DNA from 2 places in the Kitasatospora sp. NPDC028055 genome. Region 1 is predicted to be linked to the other one. Evidence: riboswitches for the same ligand, from Rfam matches in the RefSeq annotation. Region 1 holds a riboswitch; the other holds the start of a gene.
The links. Region 1 has a riboswitch for magnesium ahead of AB0F71_RS26165 (NRAMP family divalent metal transporter). Riboswitches for the same ligand answer to the same signal wherever they lie in the genome.
Positions count from the first base shown of each region.

Region 1 (7,234 bases):
CAGCCCCATGCCGGTGACGGTGGCGACCACGACCTTGGTGCTGTTGCCGCCGGCGGGGTCGCGGTAGACGGTGGAGTCCCGGTAGTAGGGGACGGCGCCGTACGGCGGTGGGTCGAGCGCGACGGCGCGTGCGGTGAGGGTGTAGCCGTGGGCGTTGAACGACTGGACGGTGGCCCAGTCCAGGGTCGCCCCGCCCGGAAGGTGCACCAGCCAGGAGCTGTGGTTGGTGCGGCCCTGCCCGGGGGCGGGCTGTCCGGGTTCCGCCGCGGCGGCCAGCTGGTCGAGCAACTCGCCGGGCCGGGCGATGAGTTCGACCCGGTTGAGGTCGTCCGGGTACTCCACCAGGCCGGTGATGCGGAAGGTGGTCCGCTCCAGTCCCTGGACGGTGGTGTCGCTGCCGAGCCGGAGCCCGGAGTGGTCCAGGAAGGCCTGGGTGACGGCGAGTTCGTGCGGTGCGCCGGGTGCGCGGCCCTTGACTAGGTCGACCCGGCCGCGCCAGACCGGGTCGCCCAGGTCGGCCTCGGCGGTGAGGGTGCGGACCAGGCCCTCGGGTGAGCTCGCGCCGGTCTCCGGGCCGGTCCGGACCGGGGTGAGCGCGCTGCCGGGCGGCAGCAGCGAGCCGACCAGGGCGGTCGGGTCGGTGCTCGCGCCCTTGAGCTGCTCGGGCGTGGGCTGTTGCCCGGGCCGCGGCTGGACGGCGAACGCGCCGTCCTCGGCGATCGGGGCCTGTTCGACGGTCTGGCCCGGGCTGACCGCGGTGACCAGCGCGTCCGCGCCGCCCACCACCCGCTCGACCCGCTCGGCGGGGGACAGTTGGCCGCTGCGGTGGACCACGTCGGCGCCGGTGACGCCGAGCACGGGCAGCGCGATCATGGCCACGATCAGGGCGCTGCGCCCCTTGGCCCGCAGGGCGTCGCGCCGGGCGATCCGCAGCGCGAGCTTCCACGCTCCCAACTTCATCGGGCCACCTCGCCGAAGGAGCCGAAGGAGTGGTCGCGGTGGACGGCGGCCTGGCAGCTGCCGGAGCGGCGTCCGACGCTCTCCGAGGCGACCGCACCGTCCCGCAGGTGGACCACCCGGTCGGCCCAACTGGCGTGCGAGGCCTCGTGGGTGACCATCATGGCGGCCGCCCCGGCGTCGCAGCGGGCGCGCAGCACGGCGAGCACGGCGTCGCCGGTGGCGGAGTCGAGCGCCCCCGTGGGTTCGTCGGCGAGGACGAGGCGGCGTTCGCCGATCAGGGCGCGGGCGATGGCGACGCGCTGCTGCTGGCCGCCGGACATGTCGTCGGGGAAGCGGTCGGCCAGCTCGCCGATGCCCAGTTCCTCCAGGGCGGCGAGGGCCTCCCGGCGGGCGGTGCGTCCGGAGACGCCGTCGAGTTCGCGCGGCAGGGCGATGTTCTCGGCGGCGGTGAGCGCCGGGATCAGGTTGTAGTCCTGGAAGACGTAGCCGACGGAGCGCCGCCGCAGGTCGGCGAGCTTGCCCCGGCTGAGGCCGCCGAGGGTCACGCCCTCGACCAGCACCTCGCCGCCGCTGGGCAGGTCCAGCCCGCCGGCCAGGGTGAGCAGGGTCGACTTGCCTGAGCCGGAGGGCCCCATCACGGCGACGAACTCGCCGGCGTGGACGGTCAGGTCGACCTCGCGCAGGGCGTGCACCTCGGCGGCGCCGCGGCCGTGCACCCGGGAGACCCCGGCCAGCTGCAGGACGGGCGCGGGTCGGCTCGGATCGATGTGGGACATGGTTCCCCCTCGTGAGCTGTTCAGCTGCATATGTCGGTGAACTATATATGCCGGTGGGGGATGAGCAAGTCGCCGCAGGTTTGGTCAAGGTTCTACAAAGCTGTCGAAGATCAGCCGAAAAGGTGACTCGGGGTCGCCGTGCCGGGTCTATGCTTTGGGAGGTTTGAAAAGGCACCTCGTTCGGTGAGGCGTCTTCACGGACACAGGCCACTGACCCGACGACGTCGAGAGACGCCCAGGTTCAGGACAGGTCTTCCCGAGTTAAGGGTTGACCCCAAGTGGCTTCCGGCCGATCCGGCTGGACACGCCGTGGAGTGCCAAAGCTCTGACGAGTTGGGGTGTACCGGTCGTCGAAGACCGGTGTGCTCCTTGCCGTGTCGTGATGCGGCGCACAGACGGTGCGCCCCCGACCGGGAGGAGGCGAGAGACATGGACTGCGATAGTCCGGGCCACAGTAGCCCCTACCTCCGCATGCTCTCGAACACCTCCGGCACGCGGTAACAACCTTCCCTGCGCGTTCACCCGACGCTTCGTCCTGCGCTCAACCATGCCCGGACGCAGGTCGACTGACGCGTCGTCAGCATCATCGTGCCCGCACGGCCGCCGCCGCTCAGCGTCGCCGTACGGCCGTGGATGCCGTGCGCCCGCAGGGAGGCTTGCCGCTGCGTGCCCCCTGACGCCCCCTCAAGGTAGGGGGAGGGAGGCCCCGCCATGACCAACGTGATGCTGGACCCGAAGGTCCCCACCGCCGCCACAGTCCCCACCGCCCCCGCAGCGCCCGTCGCGCCCGCCAAGTCCGCCGTGCTGGACGACGCCCACGTCGGCGACATCAAGGGCGCGCTCGGCACCATCCGGCTCGACGACACCACCCCCCGCCACGGACTCTCCGCCCGGCTCAAGACCCTGCTGGCGATCGTCGGCCCCGGCCTGATCGTGATGGTCGGCGACAACGACGCCGGCGCCTTCTCCACCTACGGCCAGGCCGGCCAGAACTACGGCACCCAGCTGCTGTGGACGCTGCTCCTGCTCGTCCCGGTGCTGTACGTCAACCAGGAGATGGTGCTGCGCCTGGGCGCGGTCACCGGCGTCGGCCACGCCCGGCTGATCCTGGAGCGGTTCGGCAAGTTCTGGGGCGCGTTCAGCGTCATCGACCTCTTCCTGCTCAACGCCCTCACCCTGGTCACCGAGTTCATCGGCGTCACCATGGCGGCCGGGTACCTGGGCCTGCCCAAGGTCCTCTCCGTCGTCCTGGCGGCGGCGATCATCATCGCCTCGGCCTTCACCGGCTCCTTCCAGCGCTTCGAGCGGGTCGCCATCACGCTCTGCGTCGGCTCGCTGCTGCTGGTCCCGATCTACTTCATGGTCCACCCCAAGACCTCGCAGCTGGCCCACGACTTCGTGACGCCGCAGATGCCCGGCGGCGCCGGCCAGCTCGCGGCCGTCATGATGGTCATCATCTCGATCGTCGGCACCACCGTCGCCCCCTGGCAGCTGTTCTTCCAGCAGTCGTACGTCATCGACAAGCGGATCACCCCGCGTTTCATGAAGTACGAGAAGGTCGACCTGTGGATCGGCATCGCGATCGTGATCATCGGCGCCGCCGCGCTGATCGGCCTCACGGCGGCGGCCTTCGCCGGCACCGACGGCTTCGGCCAATTCTCCGACACGGCCGCCGTCGCCAAGGGCATCGAGGACAAGGCCGGCCACCTGGCGGGCGTGCTGTTCGCCATCGCCCTGCTGGACGCCTCGATCATCGGCGCCTTCGCCGTCTCGCTCTCCACCGCCTACGCCATCGGCGACGTCTTCGGCATCAAGCACTCCCTGCACCGCGGGGTCAAGGGCGCCAAGGGCTTCTACGCCGTCTACGCCGGACTGGTGGCCGTCGCCGCGACGATCACCCTGCTGTCCAACGGCTACACCCAGGGCCTGATCACCCAGTTCGTCCAGGTGCTGGCCGGGGTGCTGCTGCCCTCCGCCACCGTCTTCCTGCTGCTGCTCTGCAACGACCGGGCCGTGCTCGGCCCCTGGGCCAACGGGCCCCGGACCAACGCCTTCACCTCCACGGTGGTCGGCGTCCTGGTGATGCTCTCGCTGATCCTCACCGCGTCGGTGGTCTGGCCGGGCATCAGCTCGGACGCGATCCTGTGGATCATGGGCAGCTGCGGCATGGTCGGGGTCCTGGTCGCGGGCTACTTCTTCACCGCCGGCCGTACCGGCACCAAGGAGGACCCCATCGACCGCACCGGCCGGGAGGACTGGCGGATGCCCCCGCTGGAGACGCTGAGCCAGCCGGCGATGTCCACCGCCCGCAAGGTCGGCATGGGCGCCCTGCGCGCCTACCTGCTGATCGCGATGGTCATGGTCATCATCAAGGTCGTCCAGACCGCGCTCAACCACTGAGCCGCCGAGCGGAGCCCGTACGGACGGGTGGCGGGCAGCGGCTCGCCACCCGTCCGTACCTTCTGGCTCCGTTCCCCCGGCCCGGGGTCCCCGCGATCCCCGTGCTTCCCGTGATCCCCGCGATCCCTGTGGTCCCCTTGCTTCCCCTGCTGTCCGTGTTCCCCGTGAATCCCTTGGAGGAGGTGCCGTCGTGCACACCCTGACCACCGTCGAGTTCCTGGTCCGGCTCGCCACCGGCGTCGCCTGCGGCGCGCTGATCGGCATCGAGCGCCAGTGGCGGGCCCGGATGGCCGGCCTGCGGACCAACGCCCTGGTCGCCGCCGGTGCCACCCTGTTCGTCCTGTACAGCGAGGCGGTCGGCGACACCGGCAGCCCCACCCGGGTCGCCTCCTACGTGGTCTCCGGCATCGGCTTCCTCGGCGGTGGCGTGATCCTGCGCGACGGGGCCGGCGTACGCGGCCTCAACACCGCTGCCACGCTGTGGTGTTCGGCCGCGGTCGGGGTGCTGGCCGCCTCCGGCAAGCTGGAGCTCGCCGCCCTCGGCACCTTCGCGGTGCTCGCCGTCCACCTGGTGCTGCGCCCGGCCGGCCGGCTGCTCGACCGCTCCCCGCAGTCCGGCAGCGACCCGGACTCCACCGTCCGGGCCACCGTCCACGTGGAGTGCGACCGCAAGTCCGAGACCCACATCCGCGCCCTGCTGCTCCAGGCCCTGACCGCCTCGGGCCTCGCCCCGACCGGCCTGCGCGCCCGCCGCACCGAGGAGGGCGACGCCACCAGCCTGCGGGCCACCGTAGCGATCGGCGGGCAGGTGGCCCCCGCGCTGGAGCAGGTCGTCAGCCGGCTCTCGCTGGAGCCCGGCGTCCGGGACCTGCACTGGCACCTGGACGACGAGTCGGACGACCCGGGCAGCCCTGCGCTCGCCTGAGCACGCCGAGGTAGTAGAACGGACGGACCGTCACGCATACCCCCCCGGAGGCCGTCCGATGCTGAAAGCCGACCCCGAGCACGGACCGTTGGTGCCGATGCTGCTGGTGCTGACGCTGGTCACCGGGGTGGTGGACGCGGTCAGCTACCTGGAGCTCGGACACGTCTTCGTCGCCAACATGACCGGCAACGTGGTCTTCCTCGGCTTCGCCCTGGCCGGTGCCCCCGGCCTGTCCGCCACCGCCTCGCTGGCCGCCCTGGCCGCCTTCGTGCTCGGCGCCCTGGCCGGCGGCCACCTGGCCCGGCACCTGCCCGGCCACCGGGGGCACCTGCTGACCGCCGCCGTCGCCGCCCAGGCGGTGCTCCTCGCCGCGAGCACCGTCCTCGCGGCCGTGCTCGGCCACGGCTCCGACCCTGCCCGCTACACCCTGATCGGGCTGCTCGCCCTCGCCATGGGCGGCCAGAACGCGGTGGTCCGCTCGCTCAAGGTCCCCGACCTCACCACCACCGTGCTCACCATGACCATCACCGCCCTCGCCGCGGACCGCACCGGACTGCGGCGGCTCGCCTCGACGGTGTGGATGTTCGCCGGGGCCCTCCTCGGTGCCGTACTGGTCCTGCACGCCGCCGTCCCGGTTGCTTTGGGCCTGGCGCTCGCCCTGCTGGTCGCGGTGGCCGCCCTCACCCACCACGCCGCCAAGCCCGTCCCGGCCCCGGCCTGGACGGCGCGCCGCTGACGGCTCCGGACCTTGCTCGGCCCCCCTGAACGGACGGTGACGTGAGCGGACCGGCCTCGATCACTCCTCCCGGCGGTGCCCGGCGCGGCCGCTCCAGAGCGGCTCCAGCCGGGCCCACTCGGCGGTCCAGCCGGCCTCGGCCCGGCGGTTGAGCGCGCTCAGGCGCAGCCGCAGCGCGAAGGCGATCAGGGCGGACAGCGCGAGCAGCGCGCCGGCGCCGGTGCAGGCCGCGGAGACGGCGAGGGCGGCGCGGTCGAGCGGGGGATTGGCGGGGTTGCCGGCCGGGTCGACCCAGACCTGGACGACGCCGCCGACGGTGGGTGAGCCGGAGGCCTCGACGGTGCCGGTGTGCGGGGTGGCCCCGGGGTAGGTCCAGGCGGCCTCGACCTCGACCTGGTTGCCGTAGCCGCCGGAGAACCGGCTGGTGGGGGCCGAACCGCGGTTGGGCCCGGCGGTCACCACAGCGTCGATCCGGTGCAGCCGGGTCCGGTTGGTGTCGGCCTGCGGGGCGGTGGCGCGGAAGAGCAGCAGCGCGCCGCCGACGGAGAGGGCGGCGGCCAGCAGCCCGCCGACGACGGTGAGCAGCCAGGCGCGGGCGCGGGACCGGTCGAGCGGACGGGCCAACGGTTCGTGCCGGGCACCGAAGGCCCGCCGCAGCTGACGGCCGGTTCGCCGCGGGAGCGACGCCGATCGGGCCGGGCGGGGTGTGCTGGACACGCTGAGGTCTCCTCAAGGACGCGGGCGCGTACGGGGTTTCGTTACCCAATCTCCACCCGACCGCCCCCCTCGCACAAGACCGGGGTGTGCGCGCGGTGCCGGTCCACCCGGTTCGACCCGATTCGCCCTGGCCGAGCCCTGGCCGAGCCCGCGCGAAGCCCTGGCCAAGCCTGGGTCAAGCCCCGGACCACCAGGCCCGCCGGGCCCGGTCCACCCGGGACGTTCGGCCCTCGGCAGCGGCCGCCGGGCCGGGCAGGCTGGACTCCGGCCGCGCCCTCCGTGCCTGGGTGCGGCCCGGGTCCGGCGACCGTGGGGGTACCGGGCCGTGCCGCGGCGGAGCAGGGGGCGGCCGTGGGGGCCGCCTCCTGCCCGCCCCTGTCGAGGAGTTGACGTTCCACCAGGTCAGCGGCTTGTTCTCGGCGGATATACACTCGGTGTATATCCCTGGTGTATGGTCCTCCGCATGAGTGTTCCTTTGACCCTCCTCGGGCTGCTGGAGCGGGAGCCGAGCCACGGCTACGACCTCAAGCGCGACTACGACTCCCTCTTCGGCCGGGGCAAGCCCCTCCCGTACGGCCAGGTCTACGCGACCCTCGGCCGACTGGCCCGCGACGGCAAGGTGATGGCCGGTGAGGCCGAGCCGGGCGACGGGCCCGAGCGCAAGCGCTACGTCATCACCGAGACCGGGGCGACCGAGTTCGAAACCTGGCTCCAGGAGCC
Region 1 covers NZ_JBEZXE010000030.1:85,132-92,365, forward strand. Annotated here, with positions in the region: gene AB0F71_RS26155 (FtsX-like permease family protein) at 1-960, opposite strand, end outside; gene AB0F71_RS26160 (ABC transporter ATP-binding protein) at 957-1,736, opposite strand; M-box (ykoK) riboswitch at 1,905-2,081, shown strand; gene AB0F71_RS26165 (NRAMP family divalent metal transporter) at 2,448-4,136, shown strand; gene AB0F71_RS26170 (MgtC/SapB family protein) at 4,327-5,061, shown strand; gene AB0F71_RS26175 (YoaK family protein) at 5,120-5,797, shown strand; gene AB0F71_RS26180 (hypothetical protein) at 5,858-6,514, opposite strand; gene AB0F71_RS26185 (PadR family transcriptional regulator) at 6,978-7,234, shown strand, end outside.

Region 2 (7,234 bases), on a different contig from region 1:
GAGTGGTACATCGAGGACTACGACCGGATCCGCGACACCATGGCCGAAGTGCTGGACGGCTTCGAGGACTTCAACCGCCGGGTGCGGCTGCCGCTGGGCTTCCGGATCAAGCAGCCCGCCCGCGAGCTGGTCTTCCTCACCCCCTCCGGCAAGGCCGAGTTCTCCGCCGCCGCGCTGCCCGACGTCGTCCCCGCGCCGGGCACCCTGGCGCTCGGCACGATGCGCTCGCACGACCAGTGGAACACCACCATCTACTCGGACAACGACCGCTACCGGGGCGTGAAGAACCTGCGCACCCTGGTCTTCCTCAACCCGGACGACATGCGCGAGCGCGGCATCGCCGAGTTCGACCCGGTGGACATCACCAGCACCGCCCGGGACGGCTCCACCCGCTCGGTGCACGGCTACCTGGCCGTCCCGTACGACATCCCGCGCGGCTGCGCGGCCGGCTACATGCCGGAGCTGAACGTGCTGTGCGCGATCGGCGACCACAGCACCCAGAGCGACCAGCCGATCATGAAGCACCTCAAGGTGACCGTCACCAGGGCCTGACCGTCACCAGGGCCCGACCGTCACCAGGCCCGAGGAGTGGCTACTCCGAGGGCTGGGGCGTCCAGCGGTGCAGGCCCTTGCGGTCGTAGTAGCGGGTCATCCCGAAGCCGAAGGCCAGGGCCAGCGCCGCCCCGACGGCGATCATGACCCAGCCGCGGGCCAGCCCGGCGTCCGAGCGGGCGTCGAAGAAGAGGATCGCCCGGATGCCGTCGCTCAGCTGCCGCATCGGCTCGAAGACGGCCAGGAAGCGGTAGAAGCCGGGCACCGCCTGGAGCGGGACGGTCGCCCCGGAGGACGGCAGGGCGAGCGCGATGAACACGAACATGGACACCAGCTGCCCGATCCCGCCGAAGGCGGCGTTGATCGCCTGCACGCCGAGGCCGACGGCGAGGCTGGCGCAGTAGGCGAACACCCAGAGCAGCGCCTGGTGCGGGGCGTCCATGCCGAGGATCCCGACCGCGCAGAGCAGCACCAGGGAGGTGGTGACCAGCATGATCCCGGCGGTCATCAGCATCTTGAGCAGCAGGGTCTGGGTGCGGCTGATCGGGACGGTCGGGCGGCGGGTGTGCCAGGGGCCGATCTCGCTGTCGCTGTAGCCGAGCGCGGTGTCGACGCCGTTGTGGATGATGTTGCCGCCGATGAAGCCGGTCAGCACGGCGAGCAGGGTGAAGTAGAAGGCGCTCAGCCCGAGGCCGCTGTGGCTGCCGATCGGGTGGCCGACCACGGTGGTGACGGCGAACGGGTCGGCGAGCAGCAGCCGAGCGGTGGCGCCGGTGTCCGGGCCCTGGGTGCCCGGGCCGCCCTGGGCCGGTACGGCGGCCAGCAGCCGCTGCCCGGCCGCGACCGAGGCCTGGTGGGCGGCGTTCTGGGCGATCTGGGCGGCGATCGAGGAGCCGAGGCTGCCCAGGCCGGGGTTGGTGAGGACGGTGAGGGTGGGCCGGTGGGTGGCCCCGCCGGTGGCGAGCGCGGTGACGGTGGCGGTGAAGTCGGCGGGGACGAGCAGCACGCCGTAGACCTTGCCGGCGGCGAGCAGGTCGCGGGCGCCCGCGTCGTCGGTCTGGCGCCAGTGGACGGTGTCGTCCGGGGTCCCGGCCACCACGGCGCGGGCCAGCTGGGTGCCGAGGTTGACCGGCTGGCCGGGCGGGGGCGGGGCCTGGTCGGCGTTCACCAGGGCGATCGGCAGCCGGTGCAGGTGACCGCTCGGGTTGACGATGCCGCCCAGGTAGAGCAGCGAGAGCAGTGCGGCCACCAGGGCGCACAGCACACCGGGGAAGAGCCAGAGCTTCGGGCGCCGGGCGAGCGCCAGCGCCCTCGCTCGCCGGGGAGCCCCCGGAGGTCCTGCGGTCTGGGAGCCTGCGGTCGCCATGCCACCCCTCAGCTGCGTGTGCGGGTACGGATCCGGCGGGAAGTCGTTCCGTCGTCACGTCGCGCCCAAACCCGCGTCACCCGGACGGCTGTCACGCCTCGCTAAAGGTAAAGGTTCTACCAAGTACGCAAGTATCGCGCTCTCGCCGGTCTATGCTTCTGGAGGTTTGAAGAAGGCACCTCGTTCGGTGAGGCTTCTTCACGGACACAGGCCACTGATCCGACGACGTCGAGAGACGCCCAGGGCTAGGACAGATCTTCCCGACCTAAGGGTTGATCCGAAGTGGCTTCCGGCCCGGGCGGGTCGGACACGCCGTGGAGTGCCAAAGCTCTGACGAGTTGGGGTGAACCGGTGGCCGTTCCGCGCGCCGGCGAACTCCTTGCCGCGTCGATGACACGCACCACGGGGTGCGCCGACCGGGAGGAGGCGAGAGACATGGATTGCAGTAGTCCGGGCCACAGTAGCCCCCGCCCCCGCCTGTCCTCGTACACCTCCGGCATGCGGTAACAACCTTCCCTGCGCGCACATCAGACGGTGCGTCAGCACTGCGTCCGACGACACGTCCGCACTGCTCACCCCCGCCCGCGGCTTCGCCGTGCCCGCCCGCAGGACTTTCGCTGCTGCGCGCCCCCATCACCCCGCCCGCCCCGGGGTCCACGGGAGGAACGTCATGACCACCAACGCCACACTCAACTCCAAAGTCCCGCAGCCGCGTTCGGCCGTGCTGGACGACTTCCCGATGGAGCAGGTCCGCCCGCTCCTGCTCGGCCCCGACGCCCCCGGCCTCAACCGGCTCTACACCGCCTGGGTGTTCGCCACCCACGGGCACGACCCCCAGTGGATCGCCGACCACCTCGGCCTGCCCACCCCGACCGCCCGGCTGCTGGTCACCGCGGCCCGGCAGCAGACCCGATAGGAGGCCGCAGTGATCACGGCCCTCGACCACGTCCAGCTCTCCGCGCCGCCCGGCAGCGAGGCCCTGCTACGCGCCTTCCACGGCGACGTCCTGCCGATGGCCGAGATCCCCGAGCCCCAGCCGCTGACCGGCCGCGGCGGCTGCTGGTTCGCCGCCGACGGCGGCCGGGTCCGGCGCTACCTCGGCATCGAGGAGCGGGCCGCCTGAGCGGCGGGCCGGGCGCGGGTTCATTTGCGTACGGACGTCAGTAGGGAGCAGACTGCCCGGGTTTGCGCGCCGGAGGTCCCCGCCATGTCCTTCCCGTCCCTCCCGAAGTCCGCCCCGGGCCCGTCCCGGGGCCCACTGCCGCCCCGGACGAGCCGCCTGGCCCGGGCGGGCTGGGCGGACGTGGTCGTGGCCGCCGCCGTCCTGGTCCTGCTCTACCTCGCCCTGCGGGTCGGACAGGGCACCACCGTACGGTTCTCCACCGCGCGCGACGCCGCCGTGGACACCGACCCGGCCCGGCTGCCCTACGACGCGGCGCGCTCGCTGCTGCGGATGTTCGCCGCGCTGGTCCTCTCGATCGGCTTCACCTTCGGCTACGCCTACGCCGCCGCCCGCAGCCGCCGGCTGGAACGGGTGCTGATCCCCGCGCTGGACATCCTCCAGTCGGTGCCGGTGCTCGCCTTCCTGACCGTGGCCGTCACCGGCTTCCTCGCCCTGTTCCCCGGCTCCGAACTCGGCCTGGAGTGCGCGGCCGTGTTCGCCATCTTCACGTCCCAGGCGTGGAACATGACCTTCGGCTTCTACCACTCGCTGGTCTCGCTGCCGCGCGAACTCGACGAGCTGTCCCGCTCCTTCCGGTTCAGCCGGTGGATGCGCTTCTGGAAGGTCGAACTGCCCTCCGGCATGATCGGCCTGGTCTGGAACGGCATGCTCAGCTTCGGCGGCGGCTGGTTCTTCCTGGTCGCCTCCGAGGCGATCAGCGTCGACAACCAGCGCTATGCCCTGCCCGGGGTCGGCTCCTACGCGGGCGCCGCCATCGCCGCCGGCGACCTCGGCCGGGTCGGCTGGGCTATCGCCACCATGGCCGTCCTGGTCCTCGGCGTGAACTTCCTGTTCTGGCGGCCGCTCACCGCCTGGGCCGAACGCTTCAAGAACGAGCAGTCCGAGGCCACCGAGGTGCAGCGCTCCGTCGTACTCGCCCTGCTGCGCCGCTCCCGGCTGCCCGGCCTGCTCGGCCGGGTGCTGCGCCCCCTCGGCCGGGCCCTGAACCGGGCCGGACGGGTCTTCGGCACCGACGACCGGCCGCTCGCCGTCAGCCGCGCCCGGCAGCGCACCGGCGACCTCCTGTTCGCCGTCGTCTCCGGCGGCATCGTGCTCTGGGGCCTGGTCGACCTCGGCCGCTACCTCGCCGGAACCACCGGCCTCGGCGTCTTCGGCGAACCCCTGCTGCTCGGCCTCGCCACCCTGGCCCGGGTCGTGGTGCTGGTCGCGGTCGCCACCGTCGTCTGGGTGCCGATCGGCGTGCGGATCGGCTTCTCCCCCCGGCTGACCAGGATCGCCCAGCCCCTGGTCCAGGTGCTCGCCAGCTTCCCCGCCAACTTCCTGTTCCCGCTGGTGGTCTGGCTGCTGCTGCGCACCGGCCTGTCGATCGACCTCGGCGGCGTGCTGCTGATGGCCCTCGGCGCCCAGTGGTACATCCTGTTCAACGCCATCGCCGGTGCCATGGCCATCCCCAGCGACCTGCGCGAGGCCATGGACAACCTCGGCGTGCGCGGCCTCCAGCGCTGGCGGCGGCTGATCGCCCCCGGGATCTTCCCGGCGTACGTCACCGGCGGCATCACCGCCTCCGGCGGTGCCTGGAACGCCTCCATCGTCTCCGAGGTGGTCGCCTTCGGCGGCACCACCCTCACCGCCACCGGCCTCGGCGCGTACATCGCCCGCGCCACCGAACGCGGCGACCACCCGCACCTGCTCGCCGGGGTCGCGGTGATGAGCCTGTACGTCGTCGCCCTCAACCGCCTGGTCTGGCGCCGGTTGTACCGGCTGGCCGAGCGCCGTTACTCGCTCCAGTGAGGTTTCCCCCGATGCGCTTCCCGTTCTCCTCCCGCCCCGCCCCCGCCCCGGCGGTCGCCGTCGCCCGGCCCGCCGTGGCCCAGCCCGCCGTGGCGGACGGCGCGACCCTGCTGGAGGCCGTCGGCCTCACCAAGTCCTACGCCGGCGCCGACGGCGAACTCCCGGTACTCTCCGGGATCGACCTCACCGTCCGGGCCGGCGAGATCGTCGCCCTGCTCGGCCGCTCCGGCTCCGGCAAGTCCACCCTGCTGCGCTGCCTGGCCGGCCTGCTGCCGCCCAGCTCCGGCACCGTCCGCTACCGCGGCACCCCCCTCACCGGCGCCAACCCCGGCACCGCGCTCGTCTTCCAGACCTTCGCCCTGCTGCCCTGGCTGACCGTCCGGCAGAACGTCGAACTCGGCCTGGAGGCCCGTGGGGTGCCCCCGCGCGAGCGCGCCCGGGCCGCCGACCAGGCCATCGACCTGATCGGCCTGACCGGCTTCGAGAACGCCTATCCCAAGGAGCTCTCCGGCGGCATGCGCCAACGCGTCGGCTTCGCCCGGGCGCTGGTCGTCGAACCCGACGTGCTGATGATGGACGAACCGTTCTCCGCGCTCGACGTGCTCACCGCCGAGAACCTGCGCGGCGAACTCATGGAGCTGTGGGACTCCGGACAGTTCCCCACCCGCGCCGTCGTCCTGGTCACCCACAACATCGAGGAGGCGGTGCTGATGGCCGACCGCGTCGTGGTCCTCGGCTCCCGCCCGTACGGCACCATCCGGGAGACCGTCGAGGTCGACCTGGAACGGCCGCGCGACCGCGACTCCGCCGCCTTCGACGAACTCGTCGACCGGGTCTACCGGATCATGACCGGCCGGCCCAAGGACCCCCGGGCCGCCGGCCGGCCCGAACCCGGCCGTACCGAGCCGGGCCTTACCGAACCGGACGGCCCCGACTCGGACGGCCCCGACCCGAACCGCCCTGACCGCCGGACCGTCGCCAACACCCCGCTGCCCAGCGCCAGCGTGGACGGCCTCTCCGGCCTCGCCGAGATGATCGCCCACCGCGCCGGCCGCTGCGACCTCGCCGACCTCGCCGACCAACTCGGCCTCGACATCGACGACATGCTCCCCCAGGTCGACGCCCTCGACCTGCTCGGCTTCGCCGAGATCCACGGCGACGACCTCCTGCTCACCGAGGACGGCACCGCCTTCGCCCGCGCCGACGTCCAGGACTCCCGCGCCCTCTTCGCCGGCGCCGCCCTCGACGTCCCCCTGGTCAAGCTGATCGCCAACAGCCTCGGCGGCGAACCCGGCGCCACCGTCCGCGCCGGCTTCTTCCGCGACCTCCTCGCCCACCACTACACCAGCGAACAGGTCGACCGGCAGCTGGAGACCGCCACCGACTGGGGCCGCTACGCGGGCCTGTTCGGCTACGACGCGGCCCGGCAGGAATACCGGTCGGAGGAGGCGTAGGGCGGGGACAATGCCGTGGAACTCCCTTACGCCGACCGGACGGAGCACACCGTGACACTGATCAGGCGTCACTTCATGGGCGCGGTCGGCGCGGTGGGGCTCGCGCCGTACCCGGCGCCGGTCGCGGCCGCCGCTGCGCCGCAGGGCCACGAGCACTTCATGGCGGCGGCGATCGAGGAGGGGCGCAGGAACGAGCGCTACCCCTTCGGGGCGGTGATCGTCCGCTCGGGCCGGGTGGTGGCCCGGGGCACCGCCTCGGCGGACACCCCGACCCAGCACGGCGAGATGGTAGCCATCGACGACTACGGGCAGCCCTACGGCAGCCCCGAATGGGGCGGCACCGCCCTGTACACCACCGCCGAACCCTGCCCGATGTGCATGAGCGCCTGCGCCTGGGCCGGAATCGGGCAGGTCGTGTGGGCGACCTCGATCGAGGGGCTGCGCCGCACCGGCCTCGACCAGATCGACCTGTCCGCCGTCGCCGTGGCCAAGGCCGCCGGGTCCTTCTACTATCCGCAGCTGCTGCTCGGCGGGGTGCTCGCCGCCGAGACCGACGAACTGTTCCACCGCGCCCAGGTCATCCGCAACGGCGGCGGCGAGGACGGGTCGTAGGGCGGGTCGTAGGACGGGAAGTGCCCCGGCTCAGCCCGTCGGGCCGGTCGCCGGGCGGCGGCGCACCCCCCGAACGGCGCGGGCGGCGCGGGCGGCCCGGGCGAAGGGCTGCTCCGCCGTGTCGGCGGCCGGGGCCGCGCCACCGTCACCACCACCGCCGTCGCCACCGCTGCGGTCCGGCAGGTCGTTGGCGATCACGGCGGCCTCGGTCAGCAGCCCGCGCACCTCGGTGGCGCGGTAGAAGATCCGCGTCCCCTCCCGGCGAGCCACCACCAG
Region 2 covers NZ_JBEZXE010000045.1:7,623-14,856, reverse strand. Annotated here, with positions in the region: gene AB0F71_RS32025 (FdhF/YdeP family oxidoreductase) at 1-552, shown strand, start outside; gene AB0F71_RS32020 (DUF3533 domain-containing protein) at 593-1,918, opposite strand; M-box (ykoK) riboswitch at 2,091-2,268, shown strand; gene AB0F71_RS32015 (hypothetical protein) at 2,589-2,834, shown strand; partial or broken gene AB0F71_RS32010 (glyoxalase) at 2,844-3,029, shown strand; gene AB0F71_RS32005 (ABC transporter permease subunit) at 3,126-4,892, shown strand; gene AB0F71_RS32000 (nitrate/sulfonate/bicarbonate ABC transporter ATP-binding protein) at 4,904-6,346, shown strand; gene AB0F71_RS31995 (nucleoside deaminase) at 6,398-6,958, shown strand; gene AB0F71_RS31990 (metalloregulator ArsR/SmtB family transcription factor) at 6,989-7,234, opposite strand, start outside.
Region 2: linked by a shared signal. The riboswitch ahead of AB0F71_RS32015 (hypothetical protein) and the one ahead of AB0F71_RS26165 (NRAMP family divalent metal transporter) in region 1 are both predicted to bind magnesium.